DNA from 3 places in the Bacillus cereus group sp. BfR-BA-01383 genome. Region 1 is predicted to be linked to each of the others. Evidence: riboswitches for the same ligand, from Rfam matches in the RefSeq annotation. Region 1 holds a riboswitch; each other region holds the start of a gene.

Region 1 (7,380 bases):
CATGCTCACCAAATCCAATACCAGGAGCAACTGCAACGTGTGCTTTTTCTAGTAAAATATCAGAAAATTGCTCAGATGTATATCCTTCTGGTACAGGAAGCCATGCGAAGAATGATCCTGTTGGAATATCAACATTCCAACCAATTGAGTGACAAGCTGAAATAAGAGCATTTCTCCTAGATTCGTAACTATTTACAAGATCTGTTACACAAGACTGTGAACTTAATAGTGCTTCGCGGGCTGCGTCTTGAACTGCACCAAAAATACTAACATACATATGATCTTGCAATAGGTTAATTGTTTCGATGACACTTTCATTCCCGACTGCAAAAGCAATACGCCACCCAGCCATATTGAAAGTTTTTGATAATGTGTAAATTTCAATTCCTGTATCTTTAGCGCCATCTGCTTGCAAGAAACTAACGGGTCTTTGACCATCAAACCCGATAGCACCGTAAGCAAAATCATGAACAACTAATATATTATGTTTATTAGCAAAATGAATGGTTGCATCAAAAAAATCTTTTGATGCAGTAGCGCCAGTAGGATTGTTTGGATAGTTTAAAAACATTAACTTTGCGCTCTCCGCAATAGAGTCATCAATTTTTGTATAATCCGGTAAAAAATTATTTTCTGCAATAAGCGGCATTGTTTCAAAGTGTGCCTTTGCTAAAGCAACTCCGGATAAATAATCTGGATAGCCTGGATCTGGAACGAGAATAGTATCACCAGGGTTTGTAAAACAAATTGGTAATTCTACTAATCCAGCCTTTCCACCAAACAAAATAGCAACTTCAGTTTTTGGATTTACTACTACATCATATTCACGTAGATAGAATGTTGCCACAGCTTCTTTTAAACTTTCATGTCCGCGAAATGGCGGATATTTATGATGAATGGTCTTTTCGGCAGCATCTTGTAAAGCTTTTACGATATGCTGTGGTGTTGGTTGATCTGGATTACCTTGACCTAGATTAATAACATCGTGACCAGCTGCAACGACTTTGTTAACTTTTGCAACAAGTGAAGCAAAAAATTGTGTTGGCAATGATGTTACTATCTCAGAAGGTTGAAATAATTTCATACTTTCCACCTCTTTTGAAAGTTGTTACAATTCTAGTGACAAATGATATAATCTTTCCAGTATTTTGTAAAGAAAAAAATAAGAATGGGGCTGACAAAATGAAAGTCGCATGTATTCAAATGGATATTGTCTTTGGAGATGTAGAAAAAAATATTGAGAACGCTAAAACTAAAATTAGTGAAGCGATGAAGGAAAGACCAGATGTTATTGTTTTACCAGAACTATGGACAACAGGATATGATTTAACGAGACTTTCTGAAATTGCAGATAGGAATGGATTAGAAACGAAAGAAAAGTTGAAAGAATGGTCGAAGCAATATGGTGTACATATTGTTGGTGGCTCGATAGCAAAGCAAACAGAGCAAGGTGTTACAAATACAATGTATGTTGTAAACAAGGAAGGAGATCTAGTCAATGAATATAGTAAAGTGCATTTATTTCAGCTGATGGATGAACATAAATATTTAGTAGCGGGTAATGAGACAGGTGAATTTAAGCTAGATGATGTAGAGTGTGCTGGCACAATTTGTTATGATATTCGTTTTCCGGAGTGGATGCGTGTTCATACTGCTAAAGGTGCAAAAGTTTTATTTGTTGTAGCAGAATGGCCATTAGTTCGTTTAGCACATTGGCGCTTGCTTTTGCAAGCGAGAGCAGTTGAAAATCAGTGTTATGTTGTTGCCTGTAATAGGGCAGGGAAGGACCCAAATAATGAATTTGCAGGTCATTCTTTAATTGTCGACCCTTGGGGTGAAGTTGTGGTAGAGGCAAATGAAGAGGAATCGATTTTGTTTGGCGAGCTTAAATTCGAGAAAATTCAAGAGGTTCGTAAAGGGATTCCAGTTTTTGAAGATCGTCGTCCAGAATTATACAAATAAAATGTTGACAAGTGATTTTTATTCTTGGTATAGTCTTCAACATAAAGTTAAAAATTCAAAAAATTATACAACTCTTATCAAGAGCAGGTGGAGGGATTTGGCCCGATGAAGCCCAGCAACCGACCGTAATACCATTGTGAAATGGGGCGTGTATTTACGCCAAAAGGCACGGTGCTAATTCCAGCAGAAAGTATACTTTCTGGCAGATAAGAGGGGAGAAGATTAACTTCAAACCTCTTTCTTTGTGGAAAGAGGTTTTTCTGCGTCAGAAAAACCTCTGAATTAAAAAAGGGGGAGAAGACGATGGGATATTATTCATTAACAGAAGTAACAGCTGTACAATATGCGAAAGAACGTGGCTATTTTGAAAAGGCAGCAAATGTAGTTTGCCATGAAATTGGAGATGGAAATTTAAATTACGTGTTCAAATTAGATGATGGAGTGAAGGCAATTATAATAAAACAAGCACTTCCATATGCGAAAGTAGTTGGTGAGAGCTGGCCATTGTCTATAAAAAGAGCAACGATTGAAAGTAAGGCACTGCAAATTTTTGCGAAGTATGTGCCAGAATACGTTCCGGAAGTATACAGTCATGATGAGAAGTTGGCAGTGACGGTAATAGAAGACTTATCAAGACTAACAATTACAAGAAGAGGATTAATAGACGGAGAGGATTATCCACTTTTATCTCAGCATATCGGTCGTTTTCTAGCAAATGTTTTATTTTATACTTCAGATTTCGGTCTGCAGTCAGAAGAGAAAAGGGTACTAGAAGGTACATTTGTAAATCCAGACCTTTGTAAAATTACAGAAGATTTAGTGTTTACAGATCCGTTTGGGCATTACGATACGAACGATTATGAACCAGATTTACAACTAGCTGTTGATGAACTTTGGAGTGATAAAACTTTAAAACTAAAAGTAGCGCAATATAAATATAAATTTTTAACGAGAAAAGAAACGCTTATTCATGGGGATTTACATACTGGTAGTATTTTTTCATCGCCTTCTGAAACGAAAGTGATTGATCCAGAATTTGCAACGTACGGTCCATTTGGATTTGACATCGGTCAATTTATTGCAAATCTATTATTAAATGCTTTATCTAGAGAAGAAGAACAGAGAAGGGTGCTATTTTTCCATATAGAGAAGACATGGAGTTATTTTGTAGAAACTTTTACGAAATTATGGATTGTAGAAGGTGTAGAAGTATATACGAAAGAAAAACAGTGGTTACCAATTATTTTGCAAAATATCTTTACTGATGCTGTAGGATTTGCAGGATGTGAATTAATTCGAAGAACAATTGGTTTAGCTCATGTAGCTGATTTAGATGAAATAGCAAATAAAGAAAAAAGAATTCAAGCTAAGAAACAAGCTCTAAACTTAGGAAAAGAACTAATAAAATATGAATCTAAGAGTGCTGATATTCAACTGTTTCGAACATTATTTCAACAAACAGTTTCAGGGGGCATAAAAGCATGAGTACGATTGTTACTGTGCCGAGATCTGTAAGTTGGAAAGGTGATACAATTGCGGTATTAAATCAAACAAAGTTGCCGCATAGCACAGAATACAAAACGTTAACGACTATTGAAGAGGTTTGGAAAAGTATTGTAATGCTAGAAGTACGCGGAGCACCTGCAATTGGAATTGTAGCAGCATTTGGTTTGGCACTGGCAGCAAAAAAATATAATACTGTACATATTGAGGAATTTCAAAAGAAGTTTAATAGAGATTGTAATTATTTAGGGACATCACGTCCGACGGCAGTGAATTTATTTTGGGCAATTGATCGCATGAGAGAATCTATTCGAGAGATTACTACAATAAAAGAAGCGCGAAAAATATTAGAAGCGGAAGCGCTTTGCATTCAGCAGGAAGATGAAGAGGTGTGCCGGAGTATTGGAGAACATGCGTTAACATGTTTTGCAGACGGTGATAACATTTTAACAATCTGTAACGCTGGAAGTATTGCAACTGCACGATACGGTACTGCATTAGCCCCTTTTTATATCGGAAAAGAGAAAGGTGTGCGTTTACATGCATACGCGTGTGAAACGAGACCCGTTTTACAAGGTGGACGTTTAACGACTTGGGAGTTGAAGCAAGCGGACATTGAGGTCACACTTATTACAGATAATACGGCAGCTCATGCAATCCGTACGAAAGAAATTGATGCGATTATCGTAGGAGCAGATCGAATTGTCGCAAATGGAGATACGGCAAATAAAATCGGAACAATGAATTTAGCTATATTAGCAAAGTATTTCGATATCCCATTTTACGTTGCAGCTCCGTTATCTACATTTGATATTACGAAACAAACAGGCGCTGAAATTATTATTGAAGAAAGAGATGAAACAGAAGTTACGAAAATCTTTGGGAAACAAGTAGCCCCAATTGGAACTAATGTTTATAATCCTGCATTTGATGTAACGCCGAATGAATTAATTACAGGGATTATTACTGAGAAAGGTATTATATGCGGAGATTACAAACGAGAAATTGTATCATTATTTGAAAAACAAGCTAATACATAATAGCTTGTTTTTTTGTGCCTAAATGTGTTCTTTTCCCTTATTTATATAATGAAAGGAGGAGAGAGGGATGGAAGAGTGGATCAGGATGATAGGTAATGTGGGATTTCCTATTGTTGTAACACTATATTTACTCCATCGTATTGAAAGTAAATTAGATGGGGTAATTGTTGCAATAGAAAAACTGCCACAGCAATTACCAAAGTATGACGATCCTCGTGATAAAAAATAAAGTTTGCTCTTCGTGAGCAAACTTTATTTTTATTGAGCAGTATAACCACCATCGATAACGACAGCTTGACCCGTTATTCCTTTTGCTTTTTCACTCGCTAAAAACATAGCATAATCAGCAATTTCTTGTACTTGTAATAAGCGCTTTTGGGGTACAAGTGGATAAATGATATCTTCTAAAACATTTTCAAGTGGTACATTTCGTGTAGTGGCTAAATCCTCTAGTTGATTACGTACAAGAGGGGTATCGACATAACCAGGACAAAGGGCATTAACAGTAATTCCGTGGATAGCACCTTCTAAAGCCGCAACTTTTGTTAATCCAATTACGCCATGTTTTGCGCTATTGTAGGCGGATTTCCCTGCAAATCCAACAAGACCGTTAATCGAAGCGACGTTAATAATCCGGCCATACTTTTGTTTTTTCATAATCGGAAAGGCATGCTTAATTGCGATAAACGGAGCGATTTGCATAATTTTAATTAGCAGCTCGAACTTTTCAGTTGGAAAATCTTCAATTGGTGAAACGTGTTGCATTCCAGCGTTATTAATTAATATGTCTAATGAACCGAAGTGAGTAACTGCTTGAGAAATTGCTGCTGTAATTTCTTCTTCAGATGTAACATCACATTTTAAACCGATCGCTTGAAAGCCTTCTTTTTGTAATTGTTCAGCAGCTTCTTTCGCACGCTCTTCAAGACGATCACTAATAATAACTTTTGCGCCTTCTTTTGCAAAAGCATTTCCCATTTCATAACCAATACCACTCGCAGCACCTGTTAAAAAGACAACTCGATTTGTAACCATGGTGAAAAACACTCCTTTATATAAAAATTCTCTTATTGCTCTATTTAGAGGAAGAATCATAAAAATCCTGCAAACATTTGGAAAAAACATAACTGGCTATCTTGCAAAACAAGATAGTGGGAGGATTTGAATTATGTCGACAAGTCAAATGCTGAAAGGGATTTTAGAAGGATGCTTACTTGCTATTATCTCTGAAGGTGAAATATACGGTTATGAAATGAGTGAAAAGTTAGCGAAGTATGGTTTTACAATGGCAAGTGAAGGAAGTATTTATCCGTTATTAATACGAATGCAAAAAGAAGGATTAATAACAAGTGTAATGAAGGAGTCTCCATCTGGTCCAAAACGGAAGTATTATACGTTAACAGATAAGGGAGAAGATGCACTGGATGAATTTATGGGTCGCTGGGAAGCGATGCAAAGTAGTGTAGAGCGTCTACTTGAAGGAAAGGGGAGAAGAAAATAATGCTATCAAATGAAGCGCGTAAGTTTTTATTAGATATGAGATTATTTTTGACGGCAAAGGGTGTGAAAGAAAGTGATGTTCATAATTTTTTAGAAGATGCAGAACTCCATTTAATTGAGGGCGAGAGTGACGGGAAAAGTGTAGCAGACATTTTTGGAAGCTCACCGAAAGAATATGCACATGAACTTGTAAAAGTGATGGAAAAGGATAGACAAGAAACGTGGAAGCAAATCGGTTTTACAGTAATGAATATCGTTACGTTTTGGATTATTGCTTCTATCTTAGTAGTGAATAATGGGATTTTACAGCTTTCACTTATTCAGTGTATTGGTTATAGTTTCACATTAATGTTAGCTGTTATAGGCCCTAATTTTTTGCTCCGTAAAAAGACCTTTGTAACAAGCTTTACAAAAACATGGTTTTCTATGTGGTCTTTAGTCATGAGCGCTCCAATGTTTTTATTAGGAGCGGTTACGATATTAAATGTAATATATTCTACAAAGATGGTTACATTTACCCAAGTGCAAAGTTATATGTTAGCTGGAGGGATCTTTATCATCACAGTAGCTATAAATATATATTTTGAAGGATGGTTTAAAAACTTATATTTAATTATTCCTCTTTCTATTATGTTAGTGTTTCAAACATTTACATCCGAAGATCTTATGCCAATGTTATTTCAAATTATATGTTTATACGGAAGTTTATTTATTTTAATCTTCGTTGAAATTATGATGAAGGCGAATAGAAGAGAAACGGTAGAATAAGGGAGGGGTTATAATGAAGATTTCTAAAGAAGGCGGAAAGTTTTTAATCGATACGAAAGTGTATTTAATAACAAAAGGGATTAAAGAAGAAGATGTGGATGCCTTTCTAGAAGATGCAGAATTGCATTTAATAGAAGGGGAGCAAGAGGGAAAGACGGTAAAGGATATATTTGGTGATTCGCCAAAAGCATATGCGGAAGAATTGGCGAAAGAGATGGAGAAAGATAAGGGCGGGAGTATAAAAAGTATTCTTGCAATGGTAATTGGTATTGGTGGATATTGGTTACTTACAAATGTTTTATTTGGAAGTCCAAATCAGCAGTTTACGTTAACGAATGTACAGTTAATTGGTTATCCTATCATCTTAATCATTACAATTATTGGAACAATTGTCGCGTTTAGAATGTCTTCTTTTAAAAGTAAATTAGTAGAGTTTGGAATTATTTATGTAATAGTAATGGTTCCTATTTTATTATTAGTGTTATTAATGTTTATGAATAAATGGTATGGGACACCTGTATTGCAATTAACTACTATACAAAGTTATATACTAGCCGGAATTGTCTTATTAGTATTGTTAATTGGGGAAGCCTACATACTTGGATGG
Region 2 (8,207 bases), on a different contig from region 1:
ATGTTCGGTAAAAAGAAGGAATGCAGTTTAAGGGGGATATAGAAAAATAGGAAATTAATCAAACGTTTGTTTAAGGTGTATGTTCGGTAGGAAAGAATCGATGTAGCTCAAGGGCTACCATAGGAGACTAGGAAATTAATCAAACGTTTGTTTAAGAAGTATGTTCGGTAGGAAAGAATTGATGCAGCTCAAAGGTGCACATAGAAAAATAGAAAATTAATCAAACGTTTGTTTAAGATATATGTTCGGTGTAGTTGGCGAAAAGATTCTAAAAAAAAATTATATGTTTATTTTCCCTTGAAAATGGCGGAAAAATAAGAAAAATTCGCAGGATTATTAAAATTTATCACGAAATAAGTAAAAGTTTAGCGAATAATCGTTTGAAATAATAAAACGTTTTCTATATGATAAAGGTAAAGGTTAGTAAAAAAGTAGGTGAATTTATGACAGTAACATTTTATTCATATCCAAAGTGTGGCACATGTCAAAAAGCAAAGAAATGGTTTGAGGCAAACGATGTAGCATATGAGATGATTCATATTGTTGAAAATCCACCGTCAAAAGAAGATATACGTAATTTACATGAAAAAAGTGAATTACCATTAAAAAAATTCTTTAATACAAGTGGAATGCGTTACCGCGAACTTGGTTTGAAAGATAAGTTAAAAGATGCAAGTGAAGACGAAATGTACGAACTTTTAGCATCTGATGGCATGTTGATTAAACGTCCAATCGTAACAGATGGAACGAGTGTAACACTTGGTTTTAACGAAGAGCAGTTTGAAAGTGTGTGGAAAAAGTACCAATAAGGTATTTTTACATAATTAATACATTCACTGGAGGTACAGTCATGAGCATTCCAAATAATTTACGTTACTCTGAAGAACACGAATGGGTAAAAACAGAAGGTAATGAAGTTGTTATCGGTATTACTCACTTTGCACAAGGTGAGCTAGGCGATATCGTATTCGTTGAACTTCCTGAAGTAGGTGCAACAATTGAAGCTGACGAGCCATTCGGAAGCGTAGAATCTGTTAAAACAGTTTCTGAATTATACGCACCTGTAAGTGGTAAAGTTGTAGCAGTAAACGAAGAATTAAGTGACCAACCAGAACTTGTTAACGAATCTCCATACGAGGGTGCATGGATGGTTAAAGTTGAACTTTCTGATGCAAGCCAAGTTGAGAAGTTATTAACTGCAGAAAAATATGCAGAAATGACGAACCAAGACTAATTATAGTCGAATAAAAAGGACAGCCTTTGTGCTGTCCTTTTTATTTTGTGTTACATAATGAATTTGAAAGCACATATATATTAATTATTATATAGGAGAAGGTTTTTGAAAAAAGTTTTTTCACTGAGGATGCGATTCTTCCTATGAAGAAAAAAGCATCTTCTGTACGAAAGAACCTTAGCCAACAGGGCTGAACAGTCGCCTCCGCTTTTCTTTTGCAAAAATAAACAGGAAACAACATGAAAATAACGAATATACTATATACTAAGTTAAAGGTTGTATAGTATATGGTGATCGGGTGATGACATATGATTTATGTAGAAAAAGTCATTATTGTAGAAGGTAAATCAGACAGAAGAAAGATTGAATCTATTATTCGTGAACCGGTGGAAATTGTTTGTACAAATGGTACAATTGGTTTATCGAAAATGGATGAGCTCATTGATCAGTTTTTTGATAAGGAAGTGTATGTACTAGTGGATGCTGATGATGCTGGAGAAAAGTTAAGGAAACAATTTCGCAAAGAATTTCCACAAGCAGAGCATATTTATATTGATCGCTCGTACCGAGAAGTGGCAACTGCGCCGTCTTCACACTTAGCAAATGTATTATGGGGAGCTGACATTGACGTTTATACAGAATATTTACGGTAAGGAATGATAGAAGTGATTGACTGGACAGGAGCCGAAGCTACAGCCCTAATAGAAAATGAAGAAAAAACAGTGTTATATGTGTATACTCCAATGTGTGGAACATGCCAATTGGCAAAAAAGATGTTAACGGTCGTTGAGATGACAATTGAAGATTTGAAAATTGGAATGTTAGATTTAAATTATGCCCCGCATTTAGCAAAAGAGTATGGGATCGAAAGTGTACCGTGCTTACTTGTTTTTGAAAATGGGACACTAATGAAGAAGATATATGCATTTCATTCGGTTGAATATTTATATACGGAATTAAAGTAGGCGGCAAAGTTTTTGCCGCCTCGACATATTTCTTGGGAAATATGTCGAGAACCAGGATGGTTACAGTATTTGTCGAGCGAAAGTAACAGGATTGCTCTTTAGTAAGAGGGAATGGTATGTAATAGAAAGTGATATGAAGGATGTGATTTAGGGTGAAATTATATTCTTTGCTGCAATCATTTGTAAATTACGCTAATGGTCAATATCATTTAGAACCGCTTTTAAGACAAGGAGAAAAAACTGTTAATTTTCGCTTTGGAGATGAGAGTTATTCATTACAAATTTCAAGAGACTATATAGAACTGTTGAAAGAGGAAAGAGGAACGGAACAAATTGTTTGTGTGGATGAAGAGGATGTAGAGCAATTGGTGAACGGAAATGTACGATTGCAAATGCTAATAAACGATGGACGTGTACAATATTTAGGAACATATCGAACGATGCTATTGGTTGAATCGATGTTCCATATATGTAAACCGATGTCAGTAGGTGCTTAAAATTCTGAAGGTTCATTTTTTGCGAAAATTTCTGTTGACATGGTGTGTGGATGTTGATACAATTCAATTCATAAAATATAGACAATTTCATAAATTACAAATCAGACGAAAATTAAATCTGATTTCTCTTATCAAGAGAGGTGGAGGGACTGTGCCCTGTGAAGCCCGGCAACCGTCAACTTATGTTGAAATGGTGCCAATTCCTGCAAAGCAAATGCTTTGAGAGATGAGAGAGAGGGATAATGTTGTTATATACGCATATAAACCTTTCTGCTTCTCTAAAGCGGAAAGGTTTTTTTGTTGTTTGAATGTGGAGGACATTCAAATAATAAAAGGAGTTATAACGATGGACTACACGCATCAAAAATAAAAAATTGCGGAGTCGATCTAAGGTTTTATGAAATCTAGCTCCAGCGGCTAGAACAGTCGGTCGTTTCATCCCCTCCTATGAGGCAAAAAACGCCTCTACGTCAGGGATTCCAACGTCCTCTTGTTCTAAACGAGCCGCTTGCGCTTTTTATTTAAAAAAGGGGTGAACATCATGATCTTATTAGAAAATGTAAGGAAAATATATAAGGCAAAAAGCGGTGATGTCACTGCTGTAGATAACGCCAATTTAAAAATAGAAAAAGGCGAGATATTTGGTGTTATCGGATATAGTGGCGCCGGAAAAAGTTCTTTAATCAGGTTGTTTAATCAGTTAGAGAAACCAACTTCTGGCCAAATTACAATTGCAAATCGTGTCATTTCAGCAATTACAGGAAGTGAGCTTCGGAAGGCAAGGCAAGAAATCGGAATGATTTTTCAGCACTTCAACTTACTTTGGTCACGAACTGTGCGGGAAAATATCGCATTCCCACTTGAGATTGCAGGCGTTGATAAGGAGAAGAGAAGAAAACGTGTTGATGAGTTAATTCATCTTGTTGGGTTAGAGGGAAGAGGGGACGCATACCCATCTCAGTTAAGTGGTGGACAAAAGCAACGCGTCGGGATTGCAAGAGCATTAGCTAATAATCCACAAGTACTTTTATGTGATGAAGCAACGTCAGCTCTTGACCCAGAAACGACGGATCAAATTTTAGATTTACTTCTAGATATTAATAAGCGTCTCGGTTTAACAATTGTACTAATTACACATGAGATGCATGTAATTCGAAAGATTTGTAATCGCGTTGCCGTAATGGAGAGAGGAAAGATTGTAGAAACGGGTCCAGTACTTGACGTATTCCGTAATCCGCAGCAGGACATTACGAAACGATTTGTACAGCAGTTAACGGATTCTGAAGATACAAATGAAACGATTGAAAGTTTAATTGAAAAATACCCAGATGGAAAAGTGATTCGCTTGCAGTTTATCGGTGAAGCTGTAGAAAGACCGGTACTTCAAAGATTAATGCAGCGCAGTGATATAGAAGTGAGCATTTTGCAAGGAAATATCGCACAAACGAATAACGGTTCTTACGGTAGTTTAGTCGTTCATTTAAATGGTGAGGAAACTGCGATCCAGCAAGCGATAGAAGGAATTCATCAAGATCAAGTAGAGCTGGAGGTGATTGCACATGGATAAGTTACTCACAAATGTTGATTGGAATCAAATGTTAGAAGCAACTGGTGAAACGTTATATATGACGGCAATCGCAGCTCTTGCCACATTTGTTTTAGGACTTATTTTAGGATTGTTACTTTTCATGACAGCGAAAGATAATTTATGGGAAAACAAATCGATTAATACGGTGATTGGAGCGTTCGTAAACATATTCCGTTCTATACCGTTTATCATTTTAATTATTTTATTAATCCCATTCACAAAAATCCTTCTTGGAACAATTCTTGGAGCGAGTGCGGCATTGCCAGCTTTAATTATCGGAGCGGCACCATTTTATGCAAGAATGGTTGAAATCGCACTTCGTGAAATTGATAAAGGTGTAATTGAAGCCTCAAAAGCAATGGGGGCAAAAACAAGCACAATTATTTTGAAAGTGTTAATTCCAGAATCATTACCAGCCTTAGTATCTGGTATTACGGTAACGACAATTGCTTTAGTAGGCTATACGGCAATGGCGGGAGTTGTTGGTGCTGGTGGCCTTGGGACACTTGCTTACTTAGAAGGGTTCCAACGAGGAAATAACGATGTAACAATCGTTGCAACAATTTGTGTATTACTCGTTGTATTTTTAATTCAATGGATTGGTGATAGTGTAACGACTCGAATAGATAAAAGATAATAAAAAACGGGAGGGCATTTCAAATGAAAAAATTATTACTTACGGCACTTATTTCAACTTCAATTTTTGGGTTAGCTGCTTGTGGCGCGAAAGATAAAGATGAAAATAAACTTGTTGTTGGTGCTTCTAACGTACCGCACGCTGAAATTTTAGAAAAGGCAAAACCGTTACTTGAGAAAAAAGGAATTGAATTAGAAGTGAAAAAATTCCAAGATTACGTGTTGCCAAATAAAGCGTTAGCGGATAAGGAATTAGATGCAAACTACTTCCAGCACATTCCGTATTTAGAAAAAGAAATTAAAGATAAAAAATATGATTTTGAAGTAGCAGGAAAAATTCATTTAGAACCAATTGGTGTGTATTCTCAAAAATATAAAAGCTTAAAAGAGCTTCCAGACGGGGCGACAATTATTATGAGTAACTCTGTTGCTGACCATGGACGTGGTTTAGCAATTTTACAAAAAGAAGGTATTTTAAAAATTAAAGACGGAGTAGATCCAGTTAAAGCAACTCCAAAAGATATTGCAGATAATCCGAAAAACTTGAAATTCAAAACGGATATCGAGCCTGGTTTACTACCACAAGTGTATAACAATAAAGAAGGCGATGCAGTTTTAATTAACTCGAACTATGCGATTGATGCGAAATTAAACCCAGAAAAAGATGCAATTGCGATTGAAGGAAATGATTCACCGTATGCAAACGTAGTAGCTGTTCGTAAAGGCGATAAAGATAAAAAAGAGATTAAAGCTCTTGTAGAAGTGCTGCATTCTAAAGAAATTGAAGATTTCATTAATAAAGAATATAAAGGGGCAGTTGTTCCTGTAAAAGAATAATCGTTTGAAGAAGGGCTGGTGTATGCCGGCTCTTTTTTCTAACTACATAAATATAGGGGAGAAGGGGACATCATATGAAAAAGATTATACTGTCAGTTGTTACAGCACTATCTGTATTTACATTAGCTGCCTGTGGTGGGAAAGATGAGAATAAGCTTGTTGTTGGAGCTTCTAACGTGCCACACGCTGTTATTTTAGAGAAGGCACAGCCGATATTAGAGAAAAAAGGTATTAAGTTAGAGATTAAAAAGTTCCAAGATTATGTGTTACCGAATAAAGCGTTAGCGGATAAAGAAATTGATGCGAACTACTTCCAGCACATTCCATATTTGGATAAAGAAATTCAAGAAAAAGGATATAAAATTGTAAATGCAGGAAAAATCCATTTAGAGCCAATGGGCATTTATTCTAAGAAGTATAAAAGCTTAAAAGACCTTCCAGATGGCGGAACAGTTATTATGAGTAATAACGTAGCAGAGCGTGGCCGTATGCTAGCCCTATTACAAAAAGGCGGCGTTATTAAATTAAAAGATGGTGTAGATGTTGTTAAGGCGACAGTAAAAGATGTTGTGGAAAATCCGAAAAACTTAAAGTTTAAAACAGATGTAGAACCTGGACTTTCACCGAAGCTGTATGAAAATAATGAAGGCGACGCTTTGTTTATTAATTCAAACTATGCAATTGATGCGAAATTAAATCCAACAAAGGATGCAATTGCGATTGAAGGATCAGACTCTCCGTATGCAAATATTATTGCCGTTCGTAAAGGTAATGAGAAGAAAAAAGAGATTAAAGAACTAGTAGAAGTACTACATTCAAAAGAAATTCAGGACTTTATTAATAAAGAATATAAAGGTGCTGTACTCCCGGTAAGTGAATAAATATAAGGGAAGGACTGGTAATTTCCCAGTCCTTTTTTCTTTATATAAATAAGAAGAAAGGTGTATCATATAAAGGTGAGAAGGAAATACTTATATACATTTGTGAAAAAATTGTTACTTTTTTTCGTCGTTTGCGATATCATTTTATTTGATATAAAATTAGAATGAGAATAAAATGAGAATATGAACGTTTTAGGAATTTTTAAAATGTATATATAGGATTAATGGAGGTATTGAGATGGCTGGTTCTACATTAACGGTTAAAGACTTACACGTATCAATTGACGGCAAAGAAATTTTAAAAGGTGTAAACCTTGAAGTAAAAGGTGGAGAAATCCACGCAATTATGGGACCTAACGGAACAGGTAAATCAACTTTATCTTCTGCGATTATGGGTCACCCAAAGTATGAAGTAACAGAAGGTAGCATCATCATCGACGGTGAAGATGTATTAGAAATGGAAGTAGACGAGCGCGCGCAAGCAGGTCTATTCCTAGCAATGCAATATCCAAGTGAAATTAGCGGAGTTACAAACGCTGACTTCTTACGTTCTGCAATTAACGCACGTCGTGAAGAAGGCGATGAAATTTCTCTTATGAAATTTATCCGTACATTAGATAAAAACATGGAATTCCTAGAAATGGATCCAGAAATGGCACAACGTTACTTAAACGAAGGTTTCTCTGGCGGTGAGAAAAAACGTAACGAGATTCTTCAATTAATGATGATTGAGCCAAAAATTGCAATCTTAGACGAAATCGACTCAGGTCTTGATATCGATGCATTAAAAGTTGTATCTAAAGGTATTAACCAAATGCGCGGCGAAGAGTTCGGTTGCCTAATGATTACGCATTACCAACGTTTATTAAACTACATCACTCCAGACTTCGTTCACGTTATGATGAACGGTCGTATCGTTAAATCTGGTGGCCCTGAGCTTGCACAACGTCTAGAAGCTGAAGGTTACGACTGGATTAAAAAAGAATTAGGTATTGAAGACGAAACAGCAGAGCAAGAAGCGTAAGAGAGGAGCATAAACATGACAATCGGTACATTACCTTTCGATCAAGAAACAATCCGTCAGCGCGCAAGCGAAGTAAACGAAGCTGCTTGGTTGACTGAGTTCCGCTTACAAGCTCTTGCACAAGCAACTGAACTTCCAATGCCAACGCCTGATAAAACGAAAATTGAAAAATGGGACTTTATCGGAAAAGGCGACGCTGCTAAGCAAGAGCCTGTAAGTTCTTTAACAGAGCTTCCAGAAGCAGTGAAAAACTTAATCGATGAAAATAACAGCGTATTAGTGCAACGTACTGGTACAACTGCGTTCGTTTCTTTAGCAGACGAAGCAAAAGAAAAAGGTGTTATTTTTACAGACATCATAACAGCTGCAACAGAGCATGTTGAACTAGTACAAAAGTACTTAATGAAAGACGGCGTGAAGGTAGACGAGCATCGTCTAACTGCACTTCATGCTGCATTAATCAACGGCGGTGCATTCGTATATGTTCCGAAAAACGTTGTTCTTGAAACTCCACTTCAAGCTGTATTCTTAGTAGACGGCGAAGA
Region 3 (8,207 bases), on a different contig from region 1:
TCCTCCCCCATTTCTGAATCTGGAATTAACAATGTGATTTCGGTACCTTTTCCTGCTGAACTATCAATTTGAAGGGCAGCCCCTAACTGTTCTGCCTGTTCATTCATATGTAATATACCATAATGCGGCTCATGCTTTGCTTTAATCATAGATTCAAACAGAGAAAAGCCAATTCCGTTATCCTTTACCTTTAAAAGTACATGTTCCCGTTGATAGCTTAATAAAATGTCAACTTTGTCTGCCTTTGCATGCTTTACAATGTTCTGCAAGCTCTCCTGCAAAGTATCGAAAATGACTCGTTCTTTCGTAAAACTAAGTTTTCGAGAACGGCCTCTTTCATGATATGTAATGGCTAGACCATATTCTTGTTTTAAAGATTGAACTTTATTTGTAATTGCTTGTTTTAGTCCTAATCTTTGTGTTGGATATGGCTTTAAAGCATAAATAGAATAACGAACTTCACTTAAACTCTTCCGTAATTTTTTTATGCTTGTATCTACGACTTGCTGCATGTCTTTTGGTCGATCTGCATATTTTTTCTGAGCTGACTCCATCTGAAATATCACTCCGGCCAATGCTTGTGCGATTCCATCATGGATTTCACGAGCAATTCGATTTCTTTCTTCTAAAATCGTTCTTTTTTCCTGTTCAGAAATGAGTGTCCGTGTTTTAAGCAAGCTGCCTAATTGATTGGCAAACGTAGCTAACGTTTGTACATCTTCAGTAATAAAACTCGCACTCCTGCTTTTCCCGGCCACAAACATTCCAACTAATTCATGATTTACTTTAAGAGGTAAATACACAAGAGAGCGCATCGTATTTTCAAACACTTCATCTCCCGGGGCCATACCTGTTTTCCAATCAGTAACAACAACAGTTTCTAATATCTCTTCAAACTCCTTATGTAGGTCAGAATAATTAGAAATATCACGATGTACTTTTCCATCCTTTAATAAAAGAGTCCAGTTCTCTTCATCTTTCGCCCATAAAACATATGCCTGTATTCCTAGAAATCCTTTCAGTGATTGTTTCATCTGCTGTAAGTTGCCGGCAGATAGTCCACGACTTAATTCCGTCGTAATGGAAAAAAGCTTATATAATCGTTCTTTTTCCACCCGTATTTGTCTAACGAAAGAGCTAATGATACAGATTGCCACAAGCGGGAAAAAGAAGAACAGAACCATGATTTCATCCATCACGCCGCGATATCGGTAATCTAACATATGTATAAGTGAGGAATACAGTAAACAAAAACTCAAACTCAAGAGTACTAACATATTCTTTTTACGCCACTCTTCTAGTGGATAGGGCTGAGGAAGAAGTATGATTAAAAGATCGTAAAATAAACTGTTAAACAGGCAAAGAAACGCACTGGATAAAAACAAAATTATGAATTTTTCATATAAAAATGAAAGATTCATTCCAGAAATAAACAATGAGAAGCATCCACTGGAAAACCATTCTGCTAATACGATACTAAGAGCAAGTTGCGCACAATTAAATACCGTCCTTTGCATCGGTAACCGGCGAAACAATTGGATACTTAACATCACACCCACACATGAAACAACTGTTATATGCATTCCAAACTGCCAATTCATTGTATAAATAAGCGTAAGGCTAAGTGTGATTCCACCTCTCCAAATACGGATAGGAAAATACTCAGTAATTCCCATAAACATAATTAGCAACAAAAGCAGTATAAGATGGGAAGGCATTTCAATTAAAAATAAGGAAATCATAACAGCCATTAAACCAAGAAAAGAGATAGCATAAATATAAAAACTAGCTACTTTCTCTCTCATAGAAGTAAAATCTATCTTTCTCAAAACGATCCCTCCCTCAAAAGTTTATTACCATCATTATCTAATAAAAAACCGGCACTGGCAAAATGAGAATGTTCCCATTAGCCAATCACCGGCTGTGCGCTGTCCCTTAGAAGGGATGACACAATATTAGTATAAAACAGGACTCTCCGTTCAGCTACCCATCAAATGTTATATTTGTAAATATATTCTATATCTATCGTATAGAACTAAAGATGTATATGAATCAATTTCATAACAAAAAACTCTCTTCAACTAGACAGAGGGAGTTTATTACCCAATTATAAAACTTCGTTCACTAAATGATACATAAGGTGAAATATCATTTTATTTCTATATTCATTATAACAAAAAGATACATAACTAAACAGACTTGTAATAAAAACCCATAAAAATTAATATATGGTTATACAGTACTTTTACTGTATGATGATTTTAAGAAATTCCCCTTAAAATCAACTTACTCACATACCTTTATACAGTAATTGTTCCCCAATTTCTGTATATCAAAAAACCTTTCATTCATTTGAAAGGTCTTTTTGAGCCTGTACATACTCTTCTTTCGTATTCACATTCATAAACCAATCTGCATTCGCTTGTACATCTTCTCCAGCAACATATTTCACATTACATTGTGATAAAAGCTGCCCCATACTTCTTTTCTCTTCTTGAAGTAAAGTGTAAATCTTCTCTTTCACACGGTTATGATACGCTGCAAGTAACGGCTGTTTTCTTCTATTAATAATAGGTACAACCGCATCGTACTCATCACTCATTTGTTCCAATAAAATAGTAAACCACTCTTGCGAAACGTTTGGTGCATCGCAAGGCATAATCACGTACCAATCTGCTTCGATATATTCCATTCCTGATACCATTCCAGCAAGTGGGCCGTTTCCTTTATAATGCGGAATATCTTCTATAACAGGAACTTGTACGAGTTGCTCCACTCGCTCTTTTATATCGGAGTGACTAATGACTACAACTTCTTGGAGCACAGTTGTCATCACTTTCAAAATATGCTCAATAAAAGTACTCCCTTGCCAGTTCGCCAACGCTTTCGGCTCACCGAATCTACTCGACATACCGCCTGCTAATACAATTCCAGCCCACTTACTCATTGACGATGCAGCTCAAATGTAATATGACCTAATTCCGGTAAAATTAATTTATTCATCGCAAGGCGAACTGCTCCGCTAGACCCTGGCATTGAGAAGACTACTTTGCGTCCAATTGTACCGCTGATCGCTCTACTTAACATCGCGCTACTCCCAATATCTTCTAAATAACTAATCATGCGGAACAACTCACCAAATCCAACAATTTCTTTATCTAATAGCGCGGAAACTGCTTCTATCGTTACATCACGTTTCGTAATACCAGTTCCGCCATTCGTTAATACAACATCGACATCTTCCCTATGATAACCAGCTAACACTGCTTGCTGAATACTCTCTTTATCATCATTTACAATTTCATAAGAAGTCACTGTATGTCCTGCTTCTTTTAATAATTCATGTAATAGCTGGCCGCTCTTATCCGTCTCTTCCGTACGTGTATCGGAAATCGTCACGATCTTGCAGCGTACTTCTTTTGGCGCTTGTTTTTTATGTTCATTGACACTCATTTTTCATCTTCCCTTTCATTTATCTTGTACAATTATGTATAAATCAAAGAATTCAATATGATACAATATAAGTATATTTATCCATATAAAGGAGATTTTTATGTTCTATAACATAAAACGATATGTACCTATTATACCTTTTTCAATGCATCGCTTACGGGTTTGATATTAATTTTTTAAAATTGTATGTACTGATGCTTGATGGTGATATTCGTTACTATTTGACTAACACATTAATTCCTCTCTTACTTGCCTATGTAGTAAATTTTATTTTTAAACGTTCTATTTCTAAATAAGGAGGTTTACATGTTATGGAACTGTACAAAAAATTAACAACAACATTCATCCTCTTATTTATCGCTTCCATCACTGTCGGCTTTTCTTTAAAAGGCGCAATTCCATACGCTACATTAGTGAGCATTATATTTGCAACGTTATTTTTACTGAGCAGTGCATTTTGCGCGGGCAAAGCACGCCAAATGAAAGGGTAATTACATATGTTCCAGGAGAAACCGATAGTTTGCAAATCATGCGAAAAGGAAATATCAACGTATGAGAAAGCGTGGATTCATATGCGATTTCCGGCAAGTGGCATGACAAATATGAAAAAGTATATTGTAGCTCATGCATTCAAATCATAAGTAAAACAAAATAAAAAAAGCTTTGCGCTCACCGCGCAAAGCTTTTCTTCATATATTATAGACCAGCTTGCTCTTTTAAAGCTGCAGCTTTGTCTGTACGTTCCCATGAAAGATCTACATCAGTACGTCCGAAGTGGCCGTAAGCTGCTGTTTGTTTGTAAATTGGGCGACGTAAGTCTAGCATTTTAATAATACCAGCTGGGCGAAGATCGAAGTTGTTACGAACTAGTTCTACTAGTACGTCTTCAGATACTTTACCAGTGCCAAATGTATCAACTGAAATTGATACTGGTTGTGCTACGCCGATTGCGTATGCAAGTTGTACTTCTGCTTTATCAGCAAGACCAGCTGCTACGATGTTTTTCGCAACATAACGAGCTGCATATGCTGCAGAACGGTCAACTTTTGTTGCATCTTTACCAGAGAATGCACCGCCACCGTGGCGAGCGTATCCACCGTAAGTATCAACGATGATTTTACGTCCTGTTAAACCAGCATCACCTTGAGGTCCACCAATTACGAAGCGACCAGTTGGGTTAATGAAGAATTTCGTTTCTCCATCCATTAATTCAGCTGGAACTACAGCTTTAATTACATGTTCTTTTAAATCGCGATCGATTTCTTCCCATGTAACATCTGGATGATGTTGTGTAGAAATTACAATTGTATCCACACGTACAGGTTTACCATTTTCATCATACTCAACTGTAACTTGCGTTTTTCCATCCGGACGTAAGTATGATAATGTGTCATCTTTACGTACTTCAGTTAAACGGCGAGCTAATTTGTGAGCAAGCGAGATTGGAAGTGGCATTAATTCTTGTGTTTCATTACATGCGAAGCCAAACATTAAACCTTGGTCTCCCGCACCAATTGCCTCAATCTCAGCGTCAGTCATTAGACCTTCGCGTGCTTCTAGCGCTTGGTCAACACCCATAGCGATGTCAGCAGATTGCTCATCGATAGATGTTAAAACTGCACAAGTTTCTGCATCGAATCCATATTTTGCGCGTGTGTAACCAATGCCTTGAATTGTTTCACGAACGATTTTCGGAATATCTACATAAGTAGAAGTCGTAATTTCCCCCGCTACCAATACTAAACCAGTTGTTACAGTTGTTTCACAAGCTACACGTGCATTTGCGTCCTTTGATAAGATCGCATCTAAAATTGAATCAGAAATTTGGTCACAAATTTTATCTGGATGTCCTTCAGTTACAGACTCAGATGTGAACAGATGACGTTTTTTTGTCATGTGGTAAACCTCCCTACAGTAATTGTATATATTGTACGGAACTCATCCTTAATTTGCCACAAACTGCGACATACATTTATTCTCCCACACAAGCATACAGAAAAACCTTTCCCACTTAACATAGAGGAAAGGTTTAATTTGCTACTTGCATACTGCTTTTTGCCCTTTGCTCTTATCGTTCGAGACCATTAGCCTCGCACAGGTTTTAGCACCTATTCACCTGTATTTACCACTACAAGTGAGGTTGCTGGGCTTCATCGGGCCTGTCCCTCCGCCAGCTCGGGATAAGAGAGTATCCGTCCCAACCTATACTAAAGAAATGATATTCATTTGTCAATTAATATTCACATTTTCCTAAAAGTTTTTCTCCATAAGTATAGAATGAAATATAAATAAGGAAATAATACATTCACACAAACAAAAATAAATAAATAGTATACATTATTTATATAATTGTGTTATACTCTTGCTAGGGATTACGAGAGAAATATTTCATTAAATGAAAAGGATGGTATATAAATATGAGTACTGTGAATGTCCAAATTGGTTTACATGAATTATTGAACGGAAGCAATGCACAGATTCAATTAAGTGTTCCGCAATTAGTGGAAAAAGTATTAATGCGAAATGAAGGGAAATTAACTTCTACTGGTGCAGTTTCTGCTTCAACAGGAAAATACACAGGACGTTCTCCTAAAGATAAATTTATTGTGAAAGAAGCATCGGTTGCTGACAAAATTGCTTGGGGTGCAGTGAACCAACCGATTTCTGAAGAACATTTTAATAAATTATATACGAAAGTTTTAGAATACTTAAAGGAAAAAGAAGAGTTATTCGTCTTCAAAGGATTTGCTGGCGCTGACCGTAACTATCGCCTACCAATTCAAGTTGTTAACGAATACGCATGGCATAATTTGTTCGTACACCAATTATTTATTCGTCCAACTGAAGAAGAATTAACAAATCATGAATCAGAATTTACAATTGTTTCTGCACCGAACTTTAAAGCAGATCCAGCAATTGACGGTACAAATTCTGAAGCATTCATTATGGTTTCATTCGAAAAACGTATCGTACTGATCGGTGGTACAGAATACGCTGGTGAAATGAAAAAATCAATCTTCTCTATCATGAACTTCTTACTACCTGAACAAGATATTCTTTCTATGCATTGCTCTGCAAACGTAGGTGAAGAAGGCGACGTAGCACTATTCTTCGGTTTATCTGGAACAGGTAAAACAACATTATCTGCTGATCCAAACCGTAAATTAATCGGTGATGATGAGCATGGCTGGTCTGATAACGGCGTATTCAATATTGAAGGCGGTTGCTATGCGAAATGTGTAAACCTTTCTCATGAGAAAGAACCACAAATCTTCGATGCAATCAAATTCGGTTCAGTTTTAGAAAACGTTGTCATTAATGACCAAACACGTATCGCTGACTATAACGATACTACTTTAACAGAAAATACACGTGCTGCATACCCTATGCATGCGATTGACAATATCGTACTACCAAGTGTTGCAGGACATCCAAATACAATTATTTTCTTAACTGCTGATGCATCTGGCGTATTGCCTCCAATCAGTAAGTTATCAAAAGAGCAAGCTATGTACCACTTCTTAAGTGGTTACACTAGTAAATTAGCAGGAACAGAGCGCGGTGTTACATCTCCGCAAGCTACATTCTCAACTTGCTTCGGTTCACCATTCTTACCACTTGATGCATCTCGCTATGCTGAAATGCTTGGTGAAAAAATCGAGAAACATGATGCGAAAGTATTCTTAGTAAACACTGGCTGGACTGGTGGCGAATACGGCATTGGTAAGCGTATGAACTTAGGTTACACTCGTGCAATGATTCAAGCAGCGCTAAGCGGCGAACTTGCAAAAGCTGAAACAGCTAAACATGACATCTTCGGTCTTGAAGTTCCACTTCACGTACCAGGCGTACCTGACGAAGTGTTAATGCCTGAACAAACTTGGGCTGATAAAGCTGCTTACAAAGCAAAAGCAATTGAACTTGCAAACGAATTCAAAGAAAACTTCAAAAAGTTTGATAGCGTTTCTGACGATATTATTAACTTAGGCGGCCCAATCGCTTAATAATAAAAGTTTCTGATGGAATAACCCTTTACTCATATGAATAAGTGTCGTGTAACCGTAAAGTTTCGCGTACTCACCGACAAAACCCAATGCGGCTTAACGGTTACACACACTTACATAAAAAAGAAGCTTACGTGAAAAACGTAAGCTTCTTTCTATATATTCTTTACTTTACCCACATGCAAATCACAGCTTCGAACACATAAATTATATTCCTACTCACTACATCCCTCTGGTTTTACACCACATGGGGCTAAAAAAGGATCTAACCGCTTCTACCCAACGCTGGATCCTCTATTCCATCTAAAAAGAAGCTTTTTATCTTTTTAGCTCTTCGTTAATTCCTTCTCATCCTTCATACTATAGTAGCCTAAATTAACAACAATTAAGAAATAACCGCCCATAATCCCTACTGCGAATGCCCACATAACCATATGGTGCTCAATTTCGTACATAATCACAGCACCCAAAATGGCAGCTGCAAAACGATTGAACATACCGAGCGTCGGTGCTTTCGTCTTCTTTACAAGACTATCTCCAAGCTTCTCAATCCGTCTTCCTAAAAGCCAAACACAATACATACTTACAATAAGTCCAATTCCAGCACCTAGAAAATGCGCTGAAAACGGTGTTAACATCCAGCCTAATAACAGAATACCTAGTAAATAATACGATTGAATTTTAAACGCTCTTAATGACATACTAATCATACTGTACTCCTCTTCAGTAGTTTTCATCTATCCAACAAAA

What was found. A riboswitch is a leader RNA that binds a small molecule or an ion and turns the genes downstream of it on or off. The one in region 1 is predicted to bind S-adenosylmethionine.
Region 2: it holds a riboswitch for S-adenosylmethionine, as region 1 does, so the genes downstream of both, MR065_RS18150 (methionine ABC transporter ATP-binding protein) here and mtnK (S-methyl-5-thioribose kinase) in region 1, are expected to answer to the same signal.
Region 3: it holds a riboswitch for S-adenosylmethionine, as region 1 does, so the genes downstream of both, metK (methionine adenosyltransferase) here and mtnK (S-methyl-5-thioribose kinase) in region 1, are expected to answer to the same signal.

Annotation. Positions count from the first base shown of each region.
Region 1 covers NZ_JAKUFP010000001.1:96,418-103,797, reverse strand. The annotation lists gene MR065_RS00575 (pyridoxal phosphate-dependent aminotransferase) at 1-1,084, opposite strand, end outside; gene MR065_RS00570 (carbon-nitrogen family hydrolase) at 1,099-1,962, shown strand; SAM riboswitch class I at 2,034-2,175, shown strand; gene mtnK (S-methyl-5-thioribose kinase) at 2,266-3,447, shown strand; gene mtnA (S-methyl-5-thioribose-1-phosphate isomerase) at 3,444-4,505, shown strand; gene MR065_RS00555 (YvrJ family protein) at 4,573-4,734, shown strand; gene MR065_RS00550 (3-hydroxybutyrate dehydrogenase) at 4,764-5,540, opposite strand; gene MR065_RS00545 (PadR family transcriptional regulator) at 5,674-6,006, shown strand; gene MR065_RS00540 (DUF1129 domain-containing protein) at 6,006-6,773, shown strand; gene MR065_RS00535 (DUF1129 domain-containing protein) at 6,787-7,380, shown strand, end outside.
Region 2 covers NZ_JAKUFP010000021.1:22,530-30,736, forward strand. The annotation lists gene MR065_RS18125 (arsenate reductase family protein) at 444-809, shown strand; gene gcvH (glycine cleavage system protein GcvH) at 851-1,234, shown strand; gene MR065_RS18135 (toprim domain-containing protein) at 1,543-1,887, shown strand; gene MR065_RS18140 (thioredoxin family protein) at 1,891-2,199, shown strand; gene MR065_RS18145 (hypothetical protein) at 2,352-2,696, shown strand; SAM riboswitch class I at 2,822-2,929, shown strand; gene MR065_RS18150 (methionine ABC transporter ATP-binding protein) at 3,238-4,263, shown strand; gene MR065_RS18155 (methionine ABC transporter permease) at 4,256-4,921, shown strand; gene metQ (methionine ABC transporter substrate-binding lipoprotein MetQ) at 4,945-5,757, shown strand; gene metQ (methionine ABC transporter substrate-binding lipoprotein MetQ) at 5,832-6,638, shown strand; gene sufC (Fe-S cluster assembly ATPase SufC) at 6,877-7,662, shown strand; gene sufD (Fe-S cluster assembly protein SufD) at 7,678-8,207, shown strand, end outside.
Region 3 covers NZ_JAKUFP010000002.1:87,793-95,999, reverse strand. The annotation lists gene MR065_RS02700 (GAF domain-containing sensor histidine kinase) at 1-1,829, opposite strand, end outside; gene MR065_RS02695 (molybdenum cofactor guanylyltransferase) at 2,345-2,947, opposite strand; gene MR065_RS02690 (MogA/MoaB family molybdenum cofactor biosynthesis protein) at 2,944-3,453, opposite strand; gene MR065_RS02685 (hypothetical protein) at 3,765-3,944, shown strand; gene metK (methionine adenosyltransferase) at 4,150-5,349, opposite strand; SAM riboswitch class I at 5,519-5,640, opposite strand; gene pckA (phosphoenolpyruvate carboxykinase (ATP)) at 5,871-7,457, shown strand; gene MR065_RS02670 (ATP synthase subunit I) at 7,784-8,167, opposite strand.